Regions from separate parts of the Pantoea alhagi genome, predicted to be linked through region 3. Evidence: predicted binding sites of a transcription regulator. Region 3 holds the regulator's gene; each other region holds the start of a gene.
The links. The regulator LexA, encoded in region 3, represses DNA repair genes until DNA is damaged. The targets are predictions, from matches to a motif close to TNCTGTATGTACATACAGNA.
Positions count from the first base shown of each region.

Region 1: the regulator LexA is predicted to act here: its motif matches at 1,568-1,587, upstream of umuD (translesion error-prone DNA polymerase V autoproteolytic subunit).
Region 2: the regulator LexA is predicted to act here: its motif matches at 2,293-2,312, upstream of B1H58_RS15565 (DinI-like family protein).

Region 1 covers NZ_CP019706.1:4,028,273-4,035,639, forward strand. Annotated here, with positions in the region: gene B1H58_RS19060 (AzlC family ABC transporter permease) at 1-443, opposite strand, end outside; gene B1H58_RS19065 (helix-turn-helix domain-containing protein) at 536-1,084, shown strand; gene umuD (translesion error-prone DNA polymerase V autoproteolytic subunit) at 1,129-1,548, opposite strand; gene B1H58_RS19075 (helix-turn-helix domain-containing protein) at 1,899-2,141, shown strand; gene B1H58_RS19080 (DksA/TraR family C4-type zinc finger protein) at 2,301-2,567, opposite strand; gene ymcF (cold shock small protein YmcF) at 2,692-2,844, opposite strand; gene B1H58_RS21380 (hypothetical protein) at 3,529-3,864, shown strand; gene B1H58_RS20755 (anti-adapter protein iraM) at 4,084-4,437, opposite strand; gene B1H58_RS19085 (biofilm development regulator YmgB/AriR family protein) at 5,105-5,350, shown strand; gene B1H58_RS19090 (DUF1272 domain-containing protein) at 5,517-5,747, opposite strand; gene B1H58_RS20865 (hypothetical protein) at 5,638-5,877, shown strand; gene B1H58_RS19095 (manganese catalase family protein) at 5,900-6,757, opposite strand; gene B1H58_RS19100 (hypothetical protein) at 7,239-7,367, shown strand, end outside.
Region 2 covers NZ_CP019706.1:3,290,610-3,297,976, forward strand. Annotated here, with positions in the region: gene B1H58_RS15550 (hypothetical protein) at 1-1, shown strand, start outside; gene B1H58_RS15555 (MliC family protein) at 235-576, shown strand; gene B1H58_RS20695 (hypothetical protein) at 674-826, shown strand; gene cspE (transcription antiterminator/RNA stability regulator CspE) at 1,210-1,422, shown strand; gene B1H58_RS20840 (hypothetical protein) at 1,813-1,959, shown strand; gene B1H58_RS15565 (DinI-like family protein) at 2,006-2,245, opposite strand; gene iraP (anti-adapter protein IraP) at 2,433-2,723, shown strand; gene B1H58_RS15575 (DUF6388 family protein) at 2,824-3,147, opposite strand; gene yedD (lipoprotein YedD) at 3,369-3,848, shown strand; gene fliT (flagella biosynthesis regulatory protein FliT) at 3,920-4,279, opposite strand; gene fliS (flagellar export chaperone FliS) at 4,282-4,689, opposite strand; gene fliD (flagellar filament capping protein FliD) at 4,703-6,109, opposite strand; gene B1H58_RS15600 (flagellin N-terminal helical domain-containing protein) at 6,362-7,258, shown strand.
Region 3 covers NZ_CP019706.1:1,956,900-1,964,266, reverse strand. Annotated here, with positions in the region: gene zur (zinc uptake transcriptional repressor Zur) at 227-742, shown strand; gene B1H58_RS09215 (CsbD family protein) at 828-1,040, opposite strand; gene dinF (MATE family efflux transporter DinF) at 1,261-2,583, opposite strand; gene lexA (transcriptional repressor LexA) at 2,685-3,293, opposite strand; gene B1H58_RS09200 (diacylglycerol kinase) at 3,399-3,767, opposite strand; gene plsB (glycerol-3-phosphate 1-O-acyltransferase PlsB) at 3,896-6,319, shown strand; gene ubiA (4-hydroxybenzoate octaprenyltransferase) at 6,407-7,288, opposite strand; gene ubiC (chorismate lyase) at 7,290-7,367, opposite strand, start outside.

The DNA.
Region 1 (7,367 bases), 2.1 Mb from region 3:
GTTCCCAGCATGACACTGAGCGGCCAGCAGAAGGCGATGCCAAGCCCGCAGAACCAGTAGGCAGCCCGGCGCTCCACATACTTGCGCTGAGAAATACCAAACACCACGCTTTCATCATTCATAATGTGACAACCCAGCCAGCTAAGGTATTTACGTCCTACCAGATCTTTAACGGCAATGCCAAAAGGCAGATGACGGGCGTTCACCAGCAGGCCTGCGGCGGCGGCAGTAAAGGGGCTGCCGCCGCCTGCAATAATGCCGATAAACATAAACTCCGATGCGCCAGCAAGCACTAAAACCGAGAGCGTCATCGGTACCCAAAAGGGAAAGCCTTCGGCAATAGCCAACGAGCCGTAGGAAAGCCCGACCAGCGCATCGGCCAGGCAAACCAGCGCGATAGCTTTGAACACATCATTTTTGAGTAAGAACCGACGTCGAGCCATAATCCCTTTTCCATATCAAACGAATGTTCGTTATAATGAACACCTCCGGAACGTTTTACAAGATGAACGATCGTTCGATACAGGACAAGAGAGTGACCCAACCCATTACGATTATTGCTGAAGGACTGGTGCGTGAACGGCATAGAGCCGGTCTCTCGCTGGCAGAAGTAGCGCGCCGCGCCGGCATTGCCAAATCTACGCTTTCTCAGCTTGAGGCAGGCACCGGTAATCCCAGCCTTGAGACGCTCTGGGCGCTGTGTGTCGCTTTGGATATTCCTTTTGCCCGTCTGATGGAGCCGCAAGTTAATCAGATGCAGGTTATTCGTCGGGGTGAAGGGCCAACGGTTACCGCCGAGCTGGCCGATTATAAAGCAATTCTGCTTGCCACCTGTCCGCCAGGCGCACGCCGGGACGTCTATTTACTGATGACGCAGCCTGGCTCTGAGCGCCTTTCCAGCCCGCATTCGCTGGGTTCGGTTGAGCATATTATTATTGCTCAGGGACGTGCGCTGGTGGGGCTGAGCGGCTCGCCGGTAGAGCTAAACGTCGGTGACTATATCTCTTATCCGGCGGACCAGGAGCATATTTTCCGGGCGCTGGAACCCGATACGCTCGCGATACTGGTATCTGAACAAAACTGACGCACAGGGGCTGCGTGGCTGGCAACAAGTGGTTTGCCCTGGGTCTATTTCACCGCTTTAATGGTAAAGGTGACCACGCCAAAGATTTGCAGCCCCTCTTCGCTGTTCAAAACAATAGGCCGATAAGCCGGATTCATCGGCACCAGTTGCACGCGCGGCCGCAGCTGAAGTTTTTTTACAGTAAACTCTCCTTCCACTGCCGCCACCACAATATCGCCGTGCTCTGGCGTTAGCGAACAATCCACCACCAGCATATCGCCATCACTGATGCCGCCCTCGATCATTGAATCGCCGCTTACCCTGACAAAATAGGTTGCGCTGGGTCGCTGCACTAACAGATCGTTAAGATCAAGACGCTGTTCAATATAATCCTGCGCCGGAGAAGGAAAACCACATGCTACCCGCTCTATAAACAGCGGCAAATGCAAAATAGCGCGCAGTTCAGCAGGCCTGATGAAATCCATAACAAATAACCCTGATAAACACTGTATATAATTACAGTAAACGTAACAGGTGGTTTCGATCAAGCGCAGCGGGAATATTTTACAAAAAACAGAGGGGCTATTTACTTCAAACGCAGCGCGTAAAGGTGAAGATCGCCTTTCACAAATGATAGATTTTTTTACCGCTTCGCTAAATCCTCTGTTTTTTTCAGCATTAACTGAAATTTTAAATTTGATAACGTTTAAAAACCAGCCAACAATTGTAATATCAATTAATTATAAAACTACAACAATTTAGCTTGCCTTGACACCGGAAGGGTCCGTGTTAATGCTTAGGAAAAAACTTATTATAAATTGTTGTGGAGAATGCGATGCCTCTGAAAGTACTGTCCATGATCCCCGCGACCGGTGCCACCATTAAAACCACGCGTCAGGCAGCAGGTCTGACGCAGGCGGAAGCGGCAGAACGCTTTGATTACAGTTTGCGTGTATGGCAAAAGAAAGAGTCGGAAGCGGAAGCCAGCAAGAACGGAGGACTAAGTCAGGGTGAATATGAACTGCTGCTTTTGCTGGCGGGGAAACATCCCGATTATCTGCTGACGCCAAGAAAATAAGAGATGTTAAAAAATAAGATACATAGCCGGTAAAGGGCGTCAGGCAAGGGTTCTGGGTGGTACGACAGGGAAAAAGAGGCAAAGGGTTGTTGTTTACCCTGTAAAGACAAAGCAATAACCGCAATGATTATTTATCGGTGTATTTTGCCTTCCATACGATTAGCGTAGCTGGCTGTCTTTACTGCCGCGCCGATTATAAAGGCTGAGGTTTTGTTGTTTTTTATCCATCTCACTCTGACAGGCAAGACAAAAGCGTACGCCTTTAAGCGCCTTTCGTCTTGCTTCAGAGATTTCCTCACCACACTCCTGACAGTAACGTTCACTTTCGCCCTGTCCAAGAGCCTGGCGGACCCGTTCTACGCCATCATTGATGGTGCTATCAATCTGTTCATTTACGGCTTCGTCAGAAGCCCAACCGCTGGCCATGATTTCCTCCTGATCTGATGATTAAGATTAAATATGGTTGCAGGTGTCCCACACTTCAAGTCGCCGGGCATCAGTAAAACGCAGAGAACCCGCTTTTCAGGGAAAGGACCACAAAAGAAACGATTCAGGCAGCCTGGGACGTCAGGTAACTTACAAGCATGGGGGATTTACAAAAGATGCAGATGGCACCATGGGGGTTACGCATTGATACGTCGAACAACGAGATACGACATTGATGACCCTGACAACGAGAGCATCGGTATTTAATAGTTAAAATAAGAAAGCCTTAATATTTATTGAGTGATTCACCAGCTTAGCACCCTTCTCTGATGCTGTCTTGTCTCTGACAGTTTTTATTTTTATCGCCCCCTGCCCACAGGTAACGTCAGATCGGATGAGCGCGGCGAAACAGAAAAACAGGGGTCATGCAGTTCAACACGTTGAGACGGAGCATGAAATTAAAAAGGCCACCCAAAGGCGGCCTTAATATCTATTAATTTTTTATAGTTTTTTCCAGAAAAGCGTAGCGCTGTTTCCAGAAAGGTTTCCCTGGTGCGGCAGCCGTATGGCTTTTTGCGCCGAACAGCAAAATGATGCTGTAACGGCGTTGCTGTTGACGGGCACCCTGAACGGCTTTGGGCTGCCCGCAATCAACGAGGTCTATATTCCTTTAAAATAACTTATGTATCAACTCTCTTAAAGTACAGGTATGAGGGCTTTCTAAAAAACTCCTGCCGTTTTGTCCTGCATCTCACTCGTCCTTCTGCATCACTTTTGCACAATAACCACTTATTTCATTTCGCAAAATAATCAATAAGTTAAATCCGGGCTGCTTAAAAGTTGCAATAAATTAACTGATCCTCAAGAAGAACAGTAAATTCTGACTATAATCTTTTGAGTAGAGTCGAGACTCTAACACTCAAAAAGCAGGATTTTTTTGTTGCCGTTTAATGGAGCAGTTATGGTTTGGTATGTACTTGACTCTATTGTCAGCCCCGATTCAGATACCGTATTTTCGCTTGTCAGTTCGCCCTATAATCTGAAGTTTGTTTTATGGTACGGTTCGGAGACTTACCTCTTTCCCGGCGACAGGCTGGAAACAACTGAGAATGGTTTGATAGTTAATGGGCATATTCAGCCTTTTACTATGCTTGATGTTTCTATATTTCGGGCAGTCTATTGGCGAAATCTCTATGACTACAATAAAAGCTGCCCTGGTAATAGCCAGCAACCACCAATCACCTGTGCTTATAAGCATAAGTGCCGAATAACAAAATGCCCTTTCGTTTCACCCTGATCGCGCTTTAACATCTGGCACATAGCGAAAGTCACGTACCTTTTTTCTGCATTAAAAGGTTTATGCTCCGCTATAGCGAGATCTATATCATGTGAGTCAGAGTAGCCGAATTGCTAAAATTTAAGGCCAAAGTTAACTTTAGGGACAACCGCATCTTCCATAATGTATGCCATTAAAAATCAAAAGAACGAGGAAGATTGCCGTTGCCCTGGTATTATTTCATTCCTCCATTGCGGCCAACTTTTCTAATCCGTATGGGCAAGATGCAAAACGACATGTATCGAGACGATGGCAGGCTGAAGGTGGCCGCGTTCCATTTGCCGGGCATCCAGTGCGGCTGGACAGTAAAGCCCAGTTTGCGCGATTAAAAGGAAATACGGTAATAATCTTTACATCGCTGGCTATGCCATTGACCAGTAATTCTTTTCCAGTCGAGGATAGTACATCTCCAGCCTGAACGATCGTCTCTCCCTGATACCAGATAATTAACTTCAGGTTTTTCCTGGTTATAACGCCGCTAAAAACCGTTCCTGTTAAAGGACACATCAGAGAATCCATGACGTTATAATGCATACCGTCCCCTCCCACTTGTAAAAATCCATTAAATATCGCTAACTTAGCAATTCCATGTAACAATGCAGTTATGTTTAACTGTTAGTGAAATAATATTTCACTTTGGTAATGTTTGAAAGGAAAATTCTTACTATTTAAATAAAATTAAACAGAGATCAATAAAACCAGGGTTTATCTAATTAAGTTTCTTTAGTAGAGAAAAAATGACGCTTAAGGACAGAACTTGACATTAATTAAGCAACATATTCTGCATAATTTATTTTCATAAAATTCACGCTATTAAAAAGAAATAACCTTTAAAACATCTTTGCCCCCGGTTAATCAGGGGATTACGCTTTCCTGAATTAACAACAAACAACTTAAATAAAATCAATAAATTTGCGGAAACTAATCCTAAGCCATCAAATAGATTAGAAAGCAATTATTAGCAGGCTATATTAATTATCTGCATCAGATATCAGTAAGAAAATTCCTTACTAAAAAATGGATAAATATTGATTTTGCGATATAACTTCAGCATCGGACGATAAAATACCATGTTATAACCCTATAATAGATGTGGGCATTTTGTCGTGATTTGCAGGAGGTTACTTTCAGATAACAAATGTACGCAAGCCATTACTTTTTTTTAACTTTCTAACGATAGATTATTCACCGGAGATGCACTGTGAATCAGGAACAAGCAATTGAAAAGCAGATCGTCAACTACTTTAAACAGTCAGCGACAAAAGAAAGCACTAATGAAGAGGTATTGCGCACGCTGATGGAAAAAATTGCCACCAAAACACATGGACGTAGTGAAAAAAAGATCATTGCCAGCCTGTTAGAAAAGATCGAAACAGAACATGATCGCGACAGGCTTCAGTTCTACCGTCAGGCGCTGGAGCTATTATTACGTGGTGGCAGAAATTAATGCTGCACTGTACCGCAGACAGTTCGCATCATGTTAAAGCAGGTAAAATTAAGGTGTTAGCCGTTATTGCTAACCACACGACTGGATAACAGACAAATAACGGCCTGGCCTGAAGAGCACGGCTACATGCTTATTTATGTGCGATTAACGCAGCCAGAACATGGCTTTAACAGGGCGAGACCACCCTTTTCGTAGCGGCAGGATGAGTGAGTAGTTTATTACGCGGCCTGACAGGTCGACGTACCAGCTCACCTCCGCAGTTAGGGCATTGCTCCTGAAGCCGCACTATGGCGCAGCTGCGACAGAAAGTACATTCAAAAGAGCAGATCATTGCCAGCGGTGATTCCGGTGGCAGATCGCAATCACAACACTCGCAATTTGGTTTTAATTCCAGCATGGCCGCCTCCACAGCGATGATTTCAACCCGTAATGATATTGGCACAGAAGCCAGAAAAAAGAAGCAGCCTCTTCTTTTACAGCAAAAAATAAGGCCACCGGAGGGTGGCCTTGTGCAGCTTGCAAAATGAACAGCAACGATCAACGCTCAGCTTATTTAACCGTGCCTGCTGGCGGCACCGAACCGGAAATCTGCTCATTCTGCGCGCCAGACCCCGGACGGGCTGGCCCCAGTAACGGCTCATCACCAAGGATTTCAGGTTTTTCTTTAGCGGTAAACTGCCCCTTGCCATCATAAGAAGGACCTTCGCTCCAGCGACCTTTTGGCAACGGTTTATCCAGTGACGTGTTCAGGCAATAATAAGAATGCTCTGTTGCCTCATTTTCCTGCGGGAAGCTGTTAGGAATAGGCAGAGAAGCGTTCAGGCCACCCATATCTTCAATCACCGCCAGCCATTGCTGCTGATGCATGGTATCGCGGGCGATCAGGAAGGACAGGAAATCTTTCATGCCTTTATCTTCAGTCATGTTATACAGGCGGGTAGCCAGTACACGCCCTGTCGCCTCGGCCGTGACGTTTGCCAGCATATCTGCCGCAACGTTACCTGAAGCATAGATATGGCTCATATCAAAAGGCATGCCGTTAGCATTTACCGGCATGGCCGCCAGACCTGAAGAAAGAATATGGCGTGGATTCATGCCGCCAAGAATGGCATTAACCACTGGATCTTTGGCTGAGGCTTCCTGATAAGAAAGCGGCGCACCTTCAAGATTCAGCGCGACGGCATAGGCCAGCATTTCGATATGACCCAGCTCTTCCGTGGCGGTAGACATCAGCAGATCCCTGATACGCGCATCGCCGCGCGCGCCCATTGCCTGGAAGAAATACTGCATTGCTACGCGAATTTCGCCTTCTACTCCGCCGATAGCCTGTTGCAGCAGCATCGCGAATTCTGGATCGGGTTTTTCTACTCGTACCGGAAACTGCATTTTTGATGAGTGGTGAAACATATAATCCTCCTCTCTTGCCTGATAGGTTGAAACGCTTAAAACCTAAACAAGCCTGGAAGGTGTTTATGCATAAATCAAATATCAATAATAAAAATTCTCATTTGAGACATGCTATACAGCATCGTTCTGCCCGGCTTCACCTGGCCTGTAGCCCGATACTTTTGATGAAATTTACCGTCATACTTGCCCATTATCATGCATTTTAACCGCCAGATTCTTCTTTAAGTGGCGTCAGGCAATGCCCGGATTTCGCAATCATATTTAAGGCGTTTCCTATCAAATCGAAAGGTTTAACCACCAGAAATCTTCTCTTACCGGCTGTTGCCACGCGCATTTGCCTGTGACCGGCCCGTATCAAAAAACCAACCTGTCGGCCAGGGCGGAGCTGGTACTCCCTGCGGTTCGTTCTATGCTGATAGAAGCACTTTCAGCGCGATAAATTGTCAGCGGTAAAATAATTAAAACGATTCAGGAGAGTAAAATGAATATTGCATGTCTGGGTTGGGGTTCGCTGCTGTGGAAGCCTGGTCCGCTACCCGTCAGCGGCGAGTGGCACGCTGATGGCCCCTGGCTTCCGATTGAATTATCCCGCATTGGCGATAATGGTGAA
Region 2 (7,367 bases), 1.3 Mb from region 3:
GCCTTAATAACGTACAGGGCTTAAAATCCATCGTTGAGTCATCCCCGTTATGCATTTGCTCGCAGAGCCAGGCGGTATCAGCTCTGCGATGTCCCAATTTTGTGTCACTATTATTTGCTGAAAGGCGGGGAAATTAACGCTAATAATGAGTGTTAAACAGGATGGCGGAATGAGTGCGGGGCTTTCAGGAAGTACCAAATCCGCCTCCGGGTGCGCTGATTTTAAGGAGGAGTTATGCATAAAAATCAAGCAGGTCTGGCCGTGATCGCTATGTTGCTCTGCGGATGCAGCACACCGTATTCATTCCCGGGAAAGGGCGTTACCGACACGACGCAGGCGATTTACCGATGTGATGATGGTCAACGGCTTGAGATCACTTATTATAATAACCAGCCCAACGCACTTGCAGTAATAAAGAAGGGGAGCGGCCCTGAAATAGTGATGGCTAACGTGATATCAGGCAGTGGGGCGAAATATAACGGTAATATCTGGCAGTGGTGGAGCAAAGGCCGAAGCGGTATTTTTAGCGACCTGATGAAGGATACCAGTACGGAGTGTCAGGCAATTGCTGAATAGGGATCGTTACTGTTTTCAGCAGGTTTTCGCGTAGTTTTTATCTTAGGCCGCCGGGGCTCTGCTAATCTTTAAAAGAAAGAGATGAGGGGAGCGAAAAATGAACAAACGTCTACTTTTTGCCATTTTAGCGATTGCGTTTTTAGCTGGTGCTATTCTGCGTTTTATGGCCGGCGGCATGGCTTTCGGGGTGATGTTTTTAATCCTTGCGGCAGCTTCTGCCTGGTTTAGTATTAAAGCGAAGCGGGAATAACACGCCCGCTGCCATTCAGGTTACTATTTGTGCGGCGTAGCAGAGAATATTAATAAAACAAAGCGCAGCAGCATTATTTTTCCCTATACGTTTCTTTACATATCGATGAGGTCAGTACGCACAAGCGCTGCGCTTATTATTTCATACCGCACAGTAAAACAATTCAAAATAACGCTTGCGCTCAATTAGGTTCCATGAGTAAATGACGCATCGGTTTGGAAGTCAGACCTTATGAAAGCAGTTTTAGTAAAGCAGTCCTCATTTAAAGCGTTATCTTAGATACCCTTCTTCTTGAGCCTCTTCTAAGTGCCCAGTAAGTATTCTCTGCAATACAGACCTTGTATGCCACGCTAGCTGGCTCACCAATTAAGAAGGAAGTTACTATGTCTAACAAAATGACTGGTTTAGTAAAATGGTTTAACGCTGAGAAAGGTTTCGGCTTCATTTCTCCGGAAGATGGCAGCAAAGATGTATTCGTACACTTCTCTGCAATCCAGAGCAACGATTTCAAAACCCTTGATGAAGGCCAGAAAGTAGAGTTCTCTATCGAGAACGGTGCTAAAGGTCCGTCAGCAACTAACGTTGTTGCGCTGTAAGGCGTTTTAGCCTGCATCAAGCCTTGCGATAGCGATGAAGGTTTTAACCTGAGCAGCAAAGGCCATGATAAAGGCAAAAGCTTCGGTCTGCTGACCGGGGCAATCTTTCAAAAGCGGCTGATTTATCAGCGCGTATTTTGAATAAAAAGCTCACTTCGGTGGGCTTTTTTTATGCCTGAAAATCCGCTCTGCCTGCAAAGTGTTATCAGCCGGACCACACTAAAGCGCATAACAGGCGGTCAACACAAGTCCGGTGTAAAGCCGTTCGGGACAAACGGCAGGTCAGGCGCATTAACTGTGACCGCATCGACAAGAGATAAATTTCTTGCCCGGTTATCTGTGGCCACCACCTACACTTATTAAGCCCCTGTCGGGTTACTGGAGGTTAAAATGTCAGAGCGTCCTGATGTAAATGATCCGTTAGAAGATGATGAGCCCGTACCGCAAACGCCGGACGAAATCGCTGACGACGATGACGATGCCGATCCGCTGGAAGATGATGACGATGAAGGCCAGGATCCCAGTACGGTAATCTAGCCAAAAAAACCGCCCCAAAGGGCGGTTTCTTTATCTGACAGACGGGTTATTCCGCTACCAGCCACATATCCGCTTCATCAAACATCTCTTCAACGATGCGGATAATGATTGATTTATCGCTTTTGCTGGCGTCGCTTTCAATGGCGTTACGCTGCATAGCCTTAGCTTTTACCTCTGCATCCGGGAAAGTGCGATGAATTCTTTTTTGCAGCTCTTCCAGAATAAGTTCATGCGCGCCAGGCAGCCCGGCAACGTTGCGCTTGTCATAAATCAGTTCAACAAACATGGGTAGCAATCCTCTTGATTCGGCACCGCTCGAAGCATCCGTTATCATACTGGATATGCAAACAGTATCAAATGCATTTTTTAACGTGCACATCAGAAATAATTATTCCGGTTGCTTTACGTATTGTCTTATACAACTTGCACCATTTGCGTGGTAGTTTCGATCGCAAAACTAAAAGGGGATCACCATGAAACACCTTGTCATCGATATTTTGATGAAACTGGCAAAAATGGATGTGGAAGCCAAAGAACTTACAGCGCAGGTGGAGGCACAATCATTGCTGGTTGCCGCGCTGTTGTTAACTGCCGGGAAAGAAGGGTCTGACAGCATCGAAAAGAACATTAGCAACGCTATACTGGCCGCTTCGCGGGCATCACCCGACGTGATCCAGTCTGATATTGATTTGCTCTTAACGCACATTAACCGTTTGCTGGCGGTAACGCGCTATATCGATGAAGACGTGGTAGAGCGAAGTTAACAACAACCTCTGAAGGTGCTGATCCAGCGACACCTTCAGAGGCAGTATGATGACGGTGCGGCATTGTTATTGACGCATTTTACTGTCACTTATTTAGCCGTTATAAATCATTTTTCTGGCAAAACTCTTCCCACGTCATTCCCAGCGCTGCCGCGTGCTCTTGCAGATAGGTTTCAATTGCCTGAATCGCTACTTCTTTATCAGGTTCCGCCAGCTGAATAGAAAACAGAATGGCATCCTGATTTTTAGCCCGCAAAAACGCGGCATAAAACCGATCCGCCTGCATACTGCGATACTGTGCCAGCGACATATTAAACCCGTCTGCTTCTTGCTGCGTCAGGCCATCAAGGGCAGCCTGAAAGTCAGGATGGGCTGACAAAAACATTGAACGGGCGATAGCATAATACTCTTGAGGCGTTTTCATGGGCGTAACCTGTAAATAATGATGGCGTTAAGTGTAACCTGAGGCGACGCAGCTGTCAGGCGATCGCCATCTAACCGCCGCAAAGTTACCCACTGCCCGGGCGGGGTGGGGAAAAATGTTCTTAATCACCTGCATTAACCCGACTGATGCGCAAGTTTCTTGCGCTGGCGGGGTGAAAAATTATAACGTAGCCGCCATCAAATGAAGGTTAGGGAGCCAGAATGAAAAAGTGGATGCTGTTGGGCGCGCTGGCGCTGACGGGCTGTGCGCAGATTGATCAATATCAGCAGGCGGTAAAAACACCGGCTCCGGCCAATCTGCAGGGTTACTGGCAAACTACCGGGCCGCAGCGCGGGCTGATTAGCGATCGGGCGATGGGTAGCCTGATCATTACTGCCGAAGGCGATACGCTGGACTGCCGCCAGTGGCAGCGCGTGATAGCCAAGCCTGGTAAGCTGACGCTGCTAAACGGAGAATACGTTAACGTGAATAAGCAGCTGCGCGTAATGCCGCTGGCACTGGAAGGCAATGAACTGCATTACGACAAGCTGACGCTGAAAAAAGTAGAGCAGCCGACGATTGAATGCCAGCAGGCGCTGGAGCAGGTGGCGTTACAGCCGGATGCCGCGGTTATTCAGAATATCGAGCCGCACAATATGCGCGCCGTTTTCGCGACGCAACCCGCCGCAGGCCAGCCGTAGCCAACAGAAGATGACGCGCGGGCGTCATCTTCTGCATTTCGGTTATCCATGCCTTTATCCGGCGCCCCGATTTACAGATCGGAAGGGTGCAGGACATTACCAGAAAAACGGCCATAGGCGGAGGTAACGTTTTTCTGCTGATTACCCTGATTAACCATCGTGCGCAGCTCATCCATGCGGCTGACAAGCAGACTTTTAATCAGGTTTTCATTATCCAACAATTGCTTCAGCAGCGGGCGGATTTGCGTTTGCAGCGCGGCGGGCAGGGAAGTGCCGGCCATGGAAAGCGTCACGCTTTCTACCGCCTGCACATAGCCCATCTCATGGCCGATCAGCTCATCCCATTGGCTCTGCTTCGCCAGCGCCAACATGGTATTACTAAGCATCAGCAGCTGCTGATAGCGGCGCAGCAAATCGAGGTTAGCCGACATTATCAGGCTTCCTGAGTCACGTGCGCGTTCGGCCCGATCTCTTTCCAGGCATCGGCAATATTGGTCAACAGTCTTTCCACTTCGGCAATCGCCTCAGCGTCATTATGCAGGTTGGCATGCAGCAACCTGCGAGTCATATAGTCATACAACCCATCAAGGTTCGCTGCAATTTCGCCGCCAGCTTCATGGTTCAGGCCGGCGCGCAGGCCGCCAGTGATAATGTTGATCGCTTTAGAGAGCGCCTGACCTTTGCCGGGAATGTCGCCCTGTTCCATCAAAATGACCGCTTTTTTCATCGCGCTTAGCGCGCCATCAAATAGCAGGACCACCAGCTGATGCGGCGTGGCGCTCATCACGGCACTTTCAACGCCAACCTGGGCGTAGGCCTGGATTCCCGATTTTGCGTACATGTTATTCCTCTGATTAGCCATTCATCGCGTTGAACTGTTGGGTCAGGTAGTTCCCGGTCTGCGTCATCGATGAAACTAAAGTACTTAAGCTGGTAAATTGCGTTTTATAGCGCGCCATGGTCGCCTCAATCTGGGCGGTGACCTGATCGTACTGATCGGACAGGCGCTTCAGCGAAGTATTGATACCGTCTTCCGCACGCTGAATTGAACCGTCAGAAGCCAATATGGACTTCAGCAGATTGCTGGCCTGGGTGGCGAAGCCGGTAGTTTTACCGTCGCCTGACAGAAAATTCACCACGCTGGTTGATTTTTCATTCAACGCTTTGTTCAGCTTATCGCTGTCTACCGTCAGCTTGCCGTTAAGATCTTGCGTCACGCCAATTTGCGACAGCAGCGAAATATCACCGCCGGTCTGCGAAGCGGTGGACAGCGTTGAGCGCAGGCGCGTTTGAATATTACGTAGCGTGCCGTCACCCAACAGATCGCCGTTACCGGTATTCTGACTGCCGCTGCCCTGATCCACTGCGGTATATATCGTCTGGTTAGCGATGGTGGTCTGCAGCGAGTTATAGGCGTCAACGTAGGCCTGTACTGCATCAACCATCGGCTGATTATCTTTTTCTACCGTCAGGGTTTCCGGGTTGCCGACGTTGGTTTTCGTCAGCGTCAGGGTGACCCCTTCCGGCGCATCGGTGATGGTATTGCTGCTGCGCGTAATCGCCACGCCGTTAAGCGTTAATTGGGCGTCTGCGGCGGCAACTTTTTCACTCATTGCGTTAGTGCTCGACGATTTATCGTAGCTAATGTACTGCGCCAGCGAGCTGTCATCGGTGGTCACCGTCATTTCATTAGCGGTGCCGGTATCGCGCGAGGTCAGCGACAGGTAATAGGTGTTATCGTCAGATTTAATGATGCTGGCGGTAACGCTGCCCTGCTGTTGGTTAATCGCATCACGAATATCCGCCAGGCTGGTTTTATCCTGAGCCAGCGTTACGGTCATCGGTTTTGACTGGCCGCTTTGCGCAATGGTAATGGTGCGCGAAGCCAGCGAGCTGTCGCCGAGATCGGTATCTTTACTGGTGGCAGATTTAGAGAGCAGTGACTGCGCTTTAGCCAAAGTAGTCACTTCTACCGAATAGTTACCTGCCGCTGCGTCGTTAGCCAGCGCCGCGCTAAAAGCGGTATTAGTGCTGCTGACCTTGGTTGATGCGATACTGGAAGTATCCTTCAGCTTATCAGCGGCGGTTTGCAATTTTTCCAGCGACGTTTGCACGATACCCCAGGCGGTTAGCTTCGCCTTATAGGAGGTCTGCTGGGTAGTAATCGGCGTCAGGCGTGTTTTTTCTGATGTCTCAAGGCTGTCATACAACGATTGCAGATCGAGACTGGTTCCCGCACCGAGAGAGCTAACACTTGCCATGTTGTAATCCTTTGTTGGTTGACTATCACTGGGAAGGGTATCGGCAGCAGTTGAGAAAATATTAGCCTGAATGGAAAAAAACAATCGGCAGATAAAAAGCCCTTCTTTATTGCACTTCCGGCTTTAACCCGTTTGCGAATTTTTCGAAAATTTTTCTAAAGGTTGTTTTAAGGCTGACGATAATGAGGGTGACGGTGATGAAGCCGTAGAACAGATGCCTGAATCTGAACCATTTTTTAAAGGAAAAACATCATGGCAGTAATTAATACTAACACCCTGTCGCTGATGACTCAGAACAACCTGAGCAAATCTCAGTCTTCTCTGGGCACCGCGATTGAGCGCCTGTCTTCTGGTCTGCGTATCAACAGCGCAAAAGATGACGCAGCAGGTCAGGCGATCGCTAACCGCTTCACCTCTAACATCAACGGTCTGACCGTGGCGGCACGTAACGCTAACGACGGTATCTCTCTGGCGCAGACCGCTGAAGGCGCGCTGAGCGAAATCAACAACAACCTGCAGCGCGTACGTGACCTGACTGTTCAGGCGCAGAACAGCACCAACTCTGCCTCTGATATCGACTCCATTCAGTCTGAAGTTAACCAGCGTATGGCTGAAATCGACCGCGTGACCAGCCAGACTGACTTTAACGGCACTAAAATCCTGGATAACGATACCGCCAAGACATTCAGTTTCCAGGTTGGTGCTAAAGATGGCGAAACCATCAGTATCACCATGAACAGCAGCTCCGGCTGGAACATGTATAAGGCGGCCGCAACTGCAGGCGTCAGCGGCGCCAGCGTTGCAGCGGACGATCGTCAAGTCAAGGCCAGCGGCTTTGATGTACTGACAGCAGTCGGGGATGCAAACGACGCAACCAGTGGTGCATTGGCAACAATTGATAATGCCATTAAAGCCGTTGATTCTCAGCGCAGCCTGCTGGGTGCGTCTCAGAACCGTTTTGAGTCCACCATCACCAACCTGAACAACACGGTGAACAACCTGTCTGCAGCCCGCAGCCGTATTCAGGATTCTGACTACGCAACGGAAGTGTCCAACATGTCCCGCGCGCAGATCCTGCAGCAGGCTGGCAGTTCCGTACTGGCTCAGGCCAACCAGGTTCCGCAGACCATGCTGTCCCTGCTGCGTTAATCGGTTACCGGTTACGCTATCAAAGACGCCCTCATTATGAGGGCGTTTTTTTAGCCGTTATTTGTCGCTTTACCACTATTAATTTATTTAGCGAAGCTGCAAAAAAATT
Region 3 (7,367 bases):
CAAATCAGAAAGGCACCTGGCTGTTTACAGCTAAAGAAAGAATAAAGTGGGCTAAAGCAAATTATAAGCGGCGGACTCATTGTACCGACTTGAAAGGGTACTCTTTTATCCAGCTAATGTTTGTCTGGTAAGCAGCCGATGAATAACGCTGTTGGCGATTTGGCAATCATTTTGTCTGTTAACACCCGTGTGATAAAATAACATTTCAATCGCCCGGAGAAAGATTATGAGCGTATCACCTTCACAACAGATTCTGTCGCAGGCTGAAAAAATTTGTCTGCAACGCAACGTGCGCCTGACGCCGCAGCGTCTGGAGGTGTTGCGTCTGATGGCTGAACAAAACACAGCTATCAGCGCCTATGATCTGCTCGATCTGCTACGCGCCTCTGAGCCACAGGCCAAGCCGCCCACTATTTATCGTGCGCTCGATTTTCTACTGGAGCAGGGGTTTATTCACCGCGTTGAATCCAATAACAGCTACGTGGTTTGTCATCATTTTGAGGAACCTCGACATACTTCAGCGATGTTGATTTGCGATCGCTGCGGTACCGTCAGCGAACAACATGCGCAGGGAGTGGAAACCGTTCTCCAGTTGCTCTCTCAGCAGAGCGGCTTTTCGCTACGTAATAGCGTGATTGAAGCTCACGGGCTGTGTGCTGGCTGTAAAGATGTGGAAAACTGTCAGCATCCGGAAAACTGTACGCACGATCACAGCGTAACCGAGAAAAAACGCGGGCGATAACGAGGCACAAACTTGTGGCGGGAAAGTGGAATGGATGGCACATTCCATGTGCCTGCGGGTGGGAGCATCATCCTGAAAAAAGCGCTTACCAGCGATGGTCGCGGTTATTGGTTTCCCAATCGCTTACTTCTTTTTCCGCTTCGTCTTTTGCATAGCCGTAGCGTTCCTGAATTTTACCGACCAGCTGATCGCGTTTACCTTCAATAACGGTCATGTCATCATCGGTCAGCTTGCCCCATTTTTCCTTCATTTTACCTTTAAACTGTTTCCAGTTACCGCCGGCTTCGTCTCTGTTCATCGTTTTGTCCTCTACCTTGGGTGTTAACAGCTTTTGGCTATCAGCGGAATTATCTTCGGTAAAAACGCTGATTCCCTGTGTTTGACACTTTTAATAGTAGTAGAACCACATGATTTTGCTGTTAAACAGCGGGGCATGCGCTTTAAAAACGTCCCAGGAGCCGTCAATTATGCTGAAAAGCCAGCGAATTCAGTTAATAAGCGTAACCGTAAGAAATGTTTCAAAGGGTGAACCAGTCGCCCCGTCGCTGGTAACGATGCCATACCCACCCCAGCGTTAACCCACGTAGCAGTAAAAAAACGGTGACAGCCAGCCAGAGACCATGATTGCCCAGTTGCGGAACAGTTAACAGCGTCAGGCCAAACCCCAACGCCGCCAGCGCCATGCTGTTGCGCATTTCTCGTCCACGCGTTGCGCCAATAAACATGCCATCCAGCAGATAGCACCAGACGCCCACAACGGGTAACAGCATTTGCCACGGTAAATAGCGATCCGCCAGCACTTGCAGCTGGGGCAGAGAGGTAAGCAGCGAAACAATCTCCCTGCCCCAAAGGGCATATCCCACGGCAAATAACAGCGCTACCAGCCCCGCCTGACGACAGGCTGCAATCCATACCTGACGTAGCTTAGCGCTGTTGCGTGCGCCAAAAGCCTCGCCTGAAACCGCCTCAACCGCATAGGCAAAGCCATCCAGCGCATAAGCGGTAAAGGAGAGGAACATCAGCAATACCGCGTTGACCGCCACGACCTCGCTGCCCATGCGCGCACCCAGAATCGTCACCGAGGCAAAACACAGCTGCAGCAATAGCGAACGCAGCATAATGTCGCGGTTCAGCCGCAGTAACCGGCGCGCATCGCCTTTCAGTCCATTTTTCAGGTGCGCAAAGGTGATCTGACGCAGGCGCAGCACATGCCATACCAGACCCAGCCCCACCAACAGCGTTATCGCTTCTGCAATTGCGGTAGCCGCCGCCGCTCCAGTCACGCCCCAGCCAAGGCCGATAACAAACCACAAATCCAGCAAAATATTAACCAAATTGCCGACAATCAGCAGAATAACAGGCGCGCGCGCATACTGGACGCCAAGCAGCCAGCCAAGTATTACCAGGTTTGCCAGCGTTGCAGGCGCGCTGAGCCAGCGAATATGAATAAAGCGCTGAGCCTGTTCCAGCACCGCCGGACTGCCGCCAACCAACTGCGCCGCCAGAGCGCTTAGCGGCCCACGCAGCAGGATAAACATTATCCCGGCGATAATGGCAATGAATAAGGGTTGTATCAGGGCGCGAGCCAGTGCCTGCTTATCGTTGGCGCCAAACGCCTGTGCGGTCAGCCCGGTGGTACTCATTCGTAAGAAAAGCAGCAACATAAAAACAAAGCTGGTAGCCGTAGTGCCTACGGCAACGCCGCCAAGATAAACGGGGCTGTCGAGATGACCAATAACGGCGGTATCCACCAGACCCAGCAGGGGGACGGTAATATTTGAGAGGATCATCGGCAGCGCCAGCCGCCAGAGGTGTTTATCGGTCACAGAAAAGAAGTGCATGGCAATCCGCAGAAAAAATATGGCGACAAGCCACAGCGGTTATCGCCGGAATCAGGACTACAGGGGAAGTAAGTGGCAGCCAGCAGGCCGCCACTGAGTCATTACAGCCAGTCGCCGTTACGAATAACGCCAACGGCCAGACCTTCGATCGTCAGCGTCTGCTGTTGCAGATCGACCACAATCGGCTGGAAATCATTGTTTTCTGGCAGCAGCTGCACAGTATTGCCCTGACGCTTCAGACGTTTCACAGTGACTTCATCATCAATGCGCGCCACGACCACCTGGCCGTTACGGACATCCTGCGTTTTATGTACTGCCAGCAGATCGCCATCCACAATACCGATATCTTTCATCGACATACCGCTGACACGCAGCAGAAAGTCTGCGTGAGGCTTAAACAGATTAGGGTCAACCTGGAAGCGGCTTTCGATATGCTCCTGCGCCAGCAGCGGTTCACCGGCGGCAACGCGGCCAATCAGCGGCAGGCCGTTTTCTTCTTCGGCCATCAGACGGATACCGCGCGAAGCGCCAGACACCATTTCAATCACGCCTTTACGCGCCAGCGCTTTCAGATGTTCCTCTGCGGCGTTAGGGGAGCGAAAGCCTAACTGGGCGGCGATTTCCGCACGTGTTGGCGGCATACCTGTCTGATTAATGTGATCGCGAATCAGGTCATAAACCTGTTGCTGCCGAGCCGTTAAGGTTTTCATCCCGCCCCCTGGTTGTTTATACAGTCGCTGTGAGTATATACAGGTATTGGTGGAATGGAAACCGAAAGCTGTGTAAAAAACAACTCTTTATCCATTATGGAAACCCTATCGAATATATGACCACAGCAGGGTTACCCAAACAAAAAGGGCCATTATGATGCTGAGCAGTACCGCCGCTGACCCCATATCTTTAGCCCGTCCGGACAGCGGATGAAGCTCACTGCCGATGCGGTCCACCACCGCTTCGATAGCGCTGTTAAGGATTTCGACGATAATAATGAGAAACACAGAGCCAATCAGCAAAACGCGCGTGATGGCATCAACATCAAGCCAGCAAGCGATGAGCACCGCCGCCAGCGCCAGCAGCGTTTCCTGGCGAAACGCCGCTTCATGCTGCCATGCTGCCCGCAGGCCTTTCCAGGAATATCCGGCCGCCTTAATGATGCGGGTAAGGCCCGTTACGTTATTTGCCATCTTCAGGGAACCCTTTGCAATGTTTAACGTCAATGTCAGGGTGCAGCACTAATTGCAACACCACAGATCTTCAATGCGCTTTCTGGTATGCTTGCGGCGCTTTGCTAACAAGAGGCTTCATGTTGTCTATGTCAGGTTGGCGTAAACTTTATTATAAGTTACTGAATTTACCACTAACATTTTTAGTTAAGAGTAAGGCAATTCCGGGCGATCCGGTATCAGAACTGGGAATCGATACGTCGCGTCCCATTATGTATGTGCTGCCTTATGATTCAAAGGCCGATCTCCTTGCGCTGCGCACCCAGTGTCGCCTGCACGATCTGCCCGATCCGCTTGATCCGCTGGAGATAGACGGCGCGCTGTTGCCGCGTTACGTCTTTATTCATGACGGCCCACGCGTGTTCCCCTATTTTGTGCCGAATCAGGAATCAGTGAAACTGTTTCACGACTACCTCGATTTGCACCGTAATAACCCGAACCTCGACGTGCAGATGGTACCGGTTTCGGTGATGTTTGGCCGTGCGCCGGGCCGTGAGGTGCAGGGCGAACAAACCCCTCACCTGCGCGAGCTGAATGGCGTACAGAAATTTATTGCTGTGCTGTGGCTGGGGCGCGATAGCTTTGTGCGTTTCTCACCGATGGTTTCTCTGCGTCGTATGGCGACAGAACACGGCACCGATAAAACCATTGCCCAGAAGCTGGCGCGCGTGGCGCGCATTCATTTTGCCCGTCAGCGTCTGGCTGCCGTAGGCCCGCGCCTGCCGGTACGCCACGATCTGTTTAATAAGCTGCTGCAGTCGAAGGCCATTGCCAAAGCGGTAGAAGATGAAGCGCGCAGCAAAAAAATCTCTCAGGAGAAAGCGCAGCAGAATGCTATCGAGCTGATGGAAGAGATCGCAGCTGACTTTTCCTATGAGATGATCCGCCTTACCGACCGCGTGATTGGCTGGACATGGAGCAAAATCTACCAGGGCATCAACGTCAGCGGCGGCGAACGTATTCGTCAGCTGGCACTGGATGGTCACGGGCTGGTTTATGTGCCCTGCCACCGCAGCCATATGGATTATCTGCTGCTCTCCTATGTGCTTTATCATCAGGGGCTGGTACCGCCGCATATTGCTGCCGGCATCAACCTTAACTTCTGGCCGGCCGGGCCGATTTTCCGTCGTCTCGGCGCGTTCTTTATTCGTCGTACCTTTAAGGGCAACAAGCTCTACTCCACGGTGTTCCGCGAATATCTGGGCGAGCTGTTCAGCCGCGGCTATTCGGTTGAATATTTTGTCGAAGGCGGACGTTCACGCACCGGCCGTCTGCTCGATCCGAAAACCGGTACGCTGGCGATGACAATTCAGGCGATGCTGCGTGGCGGTAACCGTCCGATTACCGTGGTGCCGGTATATATCGGCTATGAGCACGTAATGGAAGTGGGCACTTACGCCAAGGAACTGCGCGGCGCGGCTAAAGAGAAAGAAGGCTTTATGCAAATGCTGCGCGGCCTGAGCAAGCTGCGTAATCTGGGCCAGGGTTATGTCAACTTTGGCGAGCCGCTGCCGCTGGTCAATTATCTTAACAAGCAGGTGCCGGAGTGGCGCGATTCGATCGATCCCATCGTCGCGCAGCGTCCACAGTGGCTGACGCCAGCGGTAAACGATATCGCCCAGCAGATTATGGTGCGTATTAACAACGCCAGCGCCGCCAATGCGATGAACCTGTGCGTTACCGCACTGCTCGCCTCACGTCAGCGCTCGCTCACCCGTGAACAGCTTATCGAGCAGCTGGAGTGCTACCTCGATCTGTTGCGCCATGTTCCCTATTCGCCGGATGCCACCGTGCCGGATATGACGCCGGAAGCGCTGCTGGAACATGCGCTGAATATGAATAAGTTCGAGACGGAAAAAGACAATATTGGCGATATCATTATCCTGCCGCGCGAACAGGCCGTGCTGATGACCTACTATCGCAATAATGTGCACCATATGCTGGTGATGCCGTCGCTGATTGCCGCGATCGTGCAGCAGCATCGTGAAATCTCCGCCGCCGAGCTGCTGCGTCAGGTCTCGGTGCTTTATCCGTTGCTAAAAAGCGAGCTGTTCCTGCGTTGGGATAAAGAAGAACTGCCACAGCTGCTGCAACAACTGGTTGCCGAACTGGCTCGTCAGCAGTTGATCACCATTGAAAACGATGTGATGCGTCTGAACGCGGTGCGTTTCCGTACGTTGCAGCTGCTGGCTGCAGGTATGCGGGAAACGCTGCAGCGCTACGCCATCACCTTCTCTATTCTCAGCGCTAACCCGGCAATTAACCGCGGTTCGCTGGAGAAAGAGAGCCGTACGCTGGCGCAGCGTTTGTCGGTGCTGCATGGCATCAACGCGCCGGAGTTTTTCGATAAGGCGGTGTTCTCAACGCTGGTGCTGACGCTACGTGACGAAGGCTATATCAGCGATACCGGCGACGCCGCGCTGGAGCAGACGCAGAACACTTATCATATGCTGGCGGAGCTGATCACCAGCGACGTACGTCAGACGATTGAAAATGCCGTTACACCCAGCTAAAGGCTGTCTAAAGCGTAAAACAGAGCGGGCGCCAGTGGCGCCCGCTTTTTTATTCGCTTCTGTTTAATTGATTAATGGCCGGGCTCTTTACCACTGGCTGAACGGCGGCATATTCAGCGCAATGCCGACAAATATCACCAGACCCACATAGTTATTATTCAAAAAAGCCTGAAAACAGCGATCCCGCTGGCGTTCAGCAATCAGCTTCTGCTGATGTGCAAACAGCGCGGCGGCCATCAACAGTGACCAGTAAAAAGCGCCGTCCAGCGCCATGCGCTGACCAACAATTATCAGCAACAGCAGGGTCGCCAGCTGCAACAGGCCAATGATCAGCTTATCAAAACGCCCAAACAGAATAGCCGTTGATTTTACGCCAATTTTTACATCATCATCCCTGTCTACCATGGCGTACTGTGTGTCGTAGGCCACCGTCCAGCAAATGTTGGCGAAAAACAGCAGCCAGCCGTTCAGCGGCACGTGACCGCTGACTGCCGCCCAGCCCATTGGGATAGCCCAGCCGAAGGCGGCACCCAATACCACCTGCGGCAGATGGGTATAACGCTTCATAAAAGGATAGATCCAGGCCAGCGCCAGCCCGGCAAACGACAGCCAGATGGTAATGGCGTTCATCGTCAGTACCAGCGCAAAAGAGACCAGCGCCAGCGCCACAAACAGCACCTTTGCCTCTTTCTCACTGACCATGCCGCTGGCCAGCGGCCTCGTTTGCGTACGCTTTACGTGACCATCAATTTTGCGATCGGCAAAATCATTCACTACGCAACCCGCCGCACGCATAAAAAAGACGCCCAGCACGAACACGATCAGCACCTGCAACGGCGGCACGGCTTCGCCCGCCAGCCACAGCGCCCATAATGTCGGCCACAGCAGCAGTAGCGAACCAATCGGTTTATCAATGCGCATCAGTCGGCTGTAAGCCTGCAGCTTATTGCGCGTCAGCCCTTTCTCTATATTACTCACTTGGTTCTCCAGACAGGCTTTGATAAAGCGGCGCAGCAGGTAAAAACAGTTCGGTTAATAACAGCGGTTT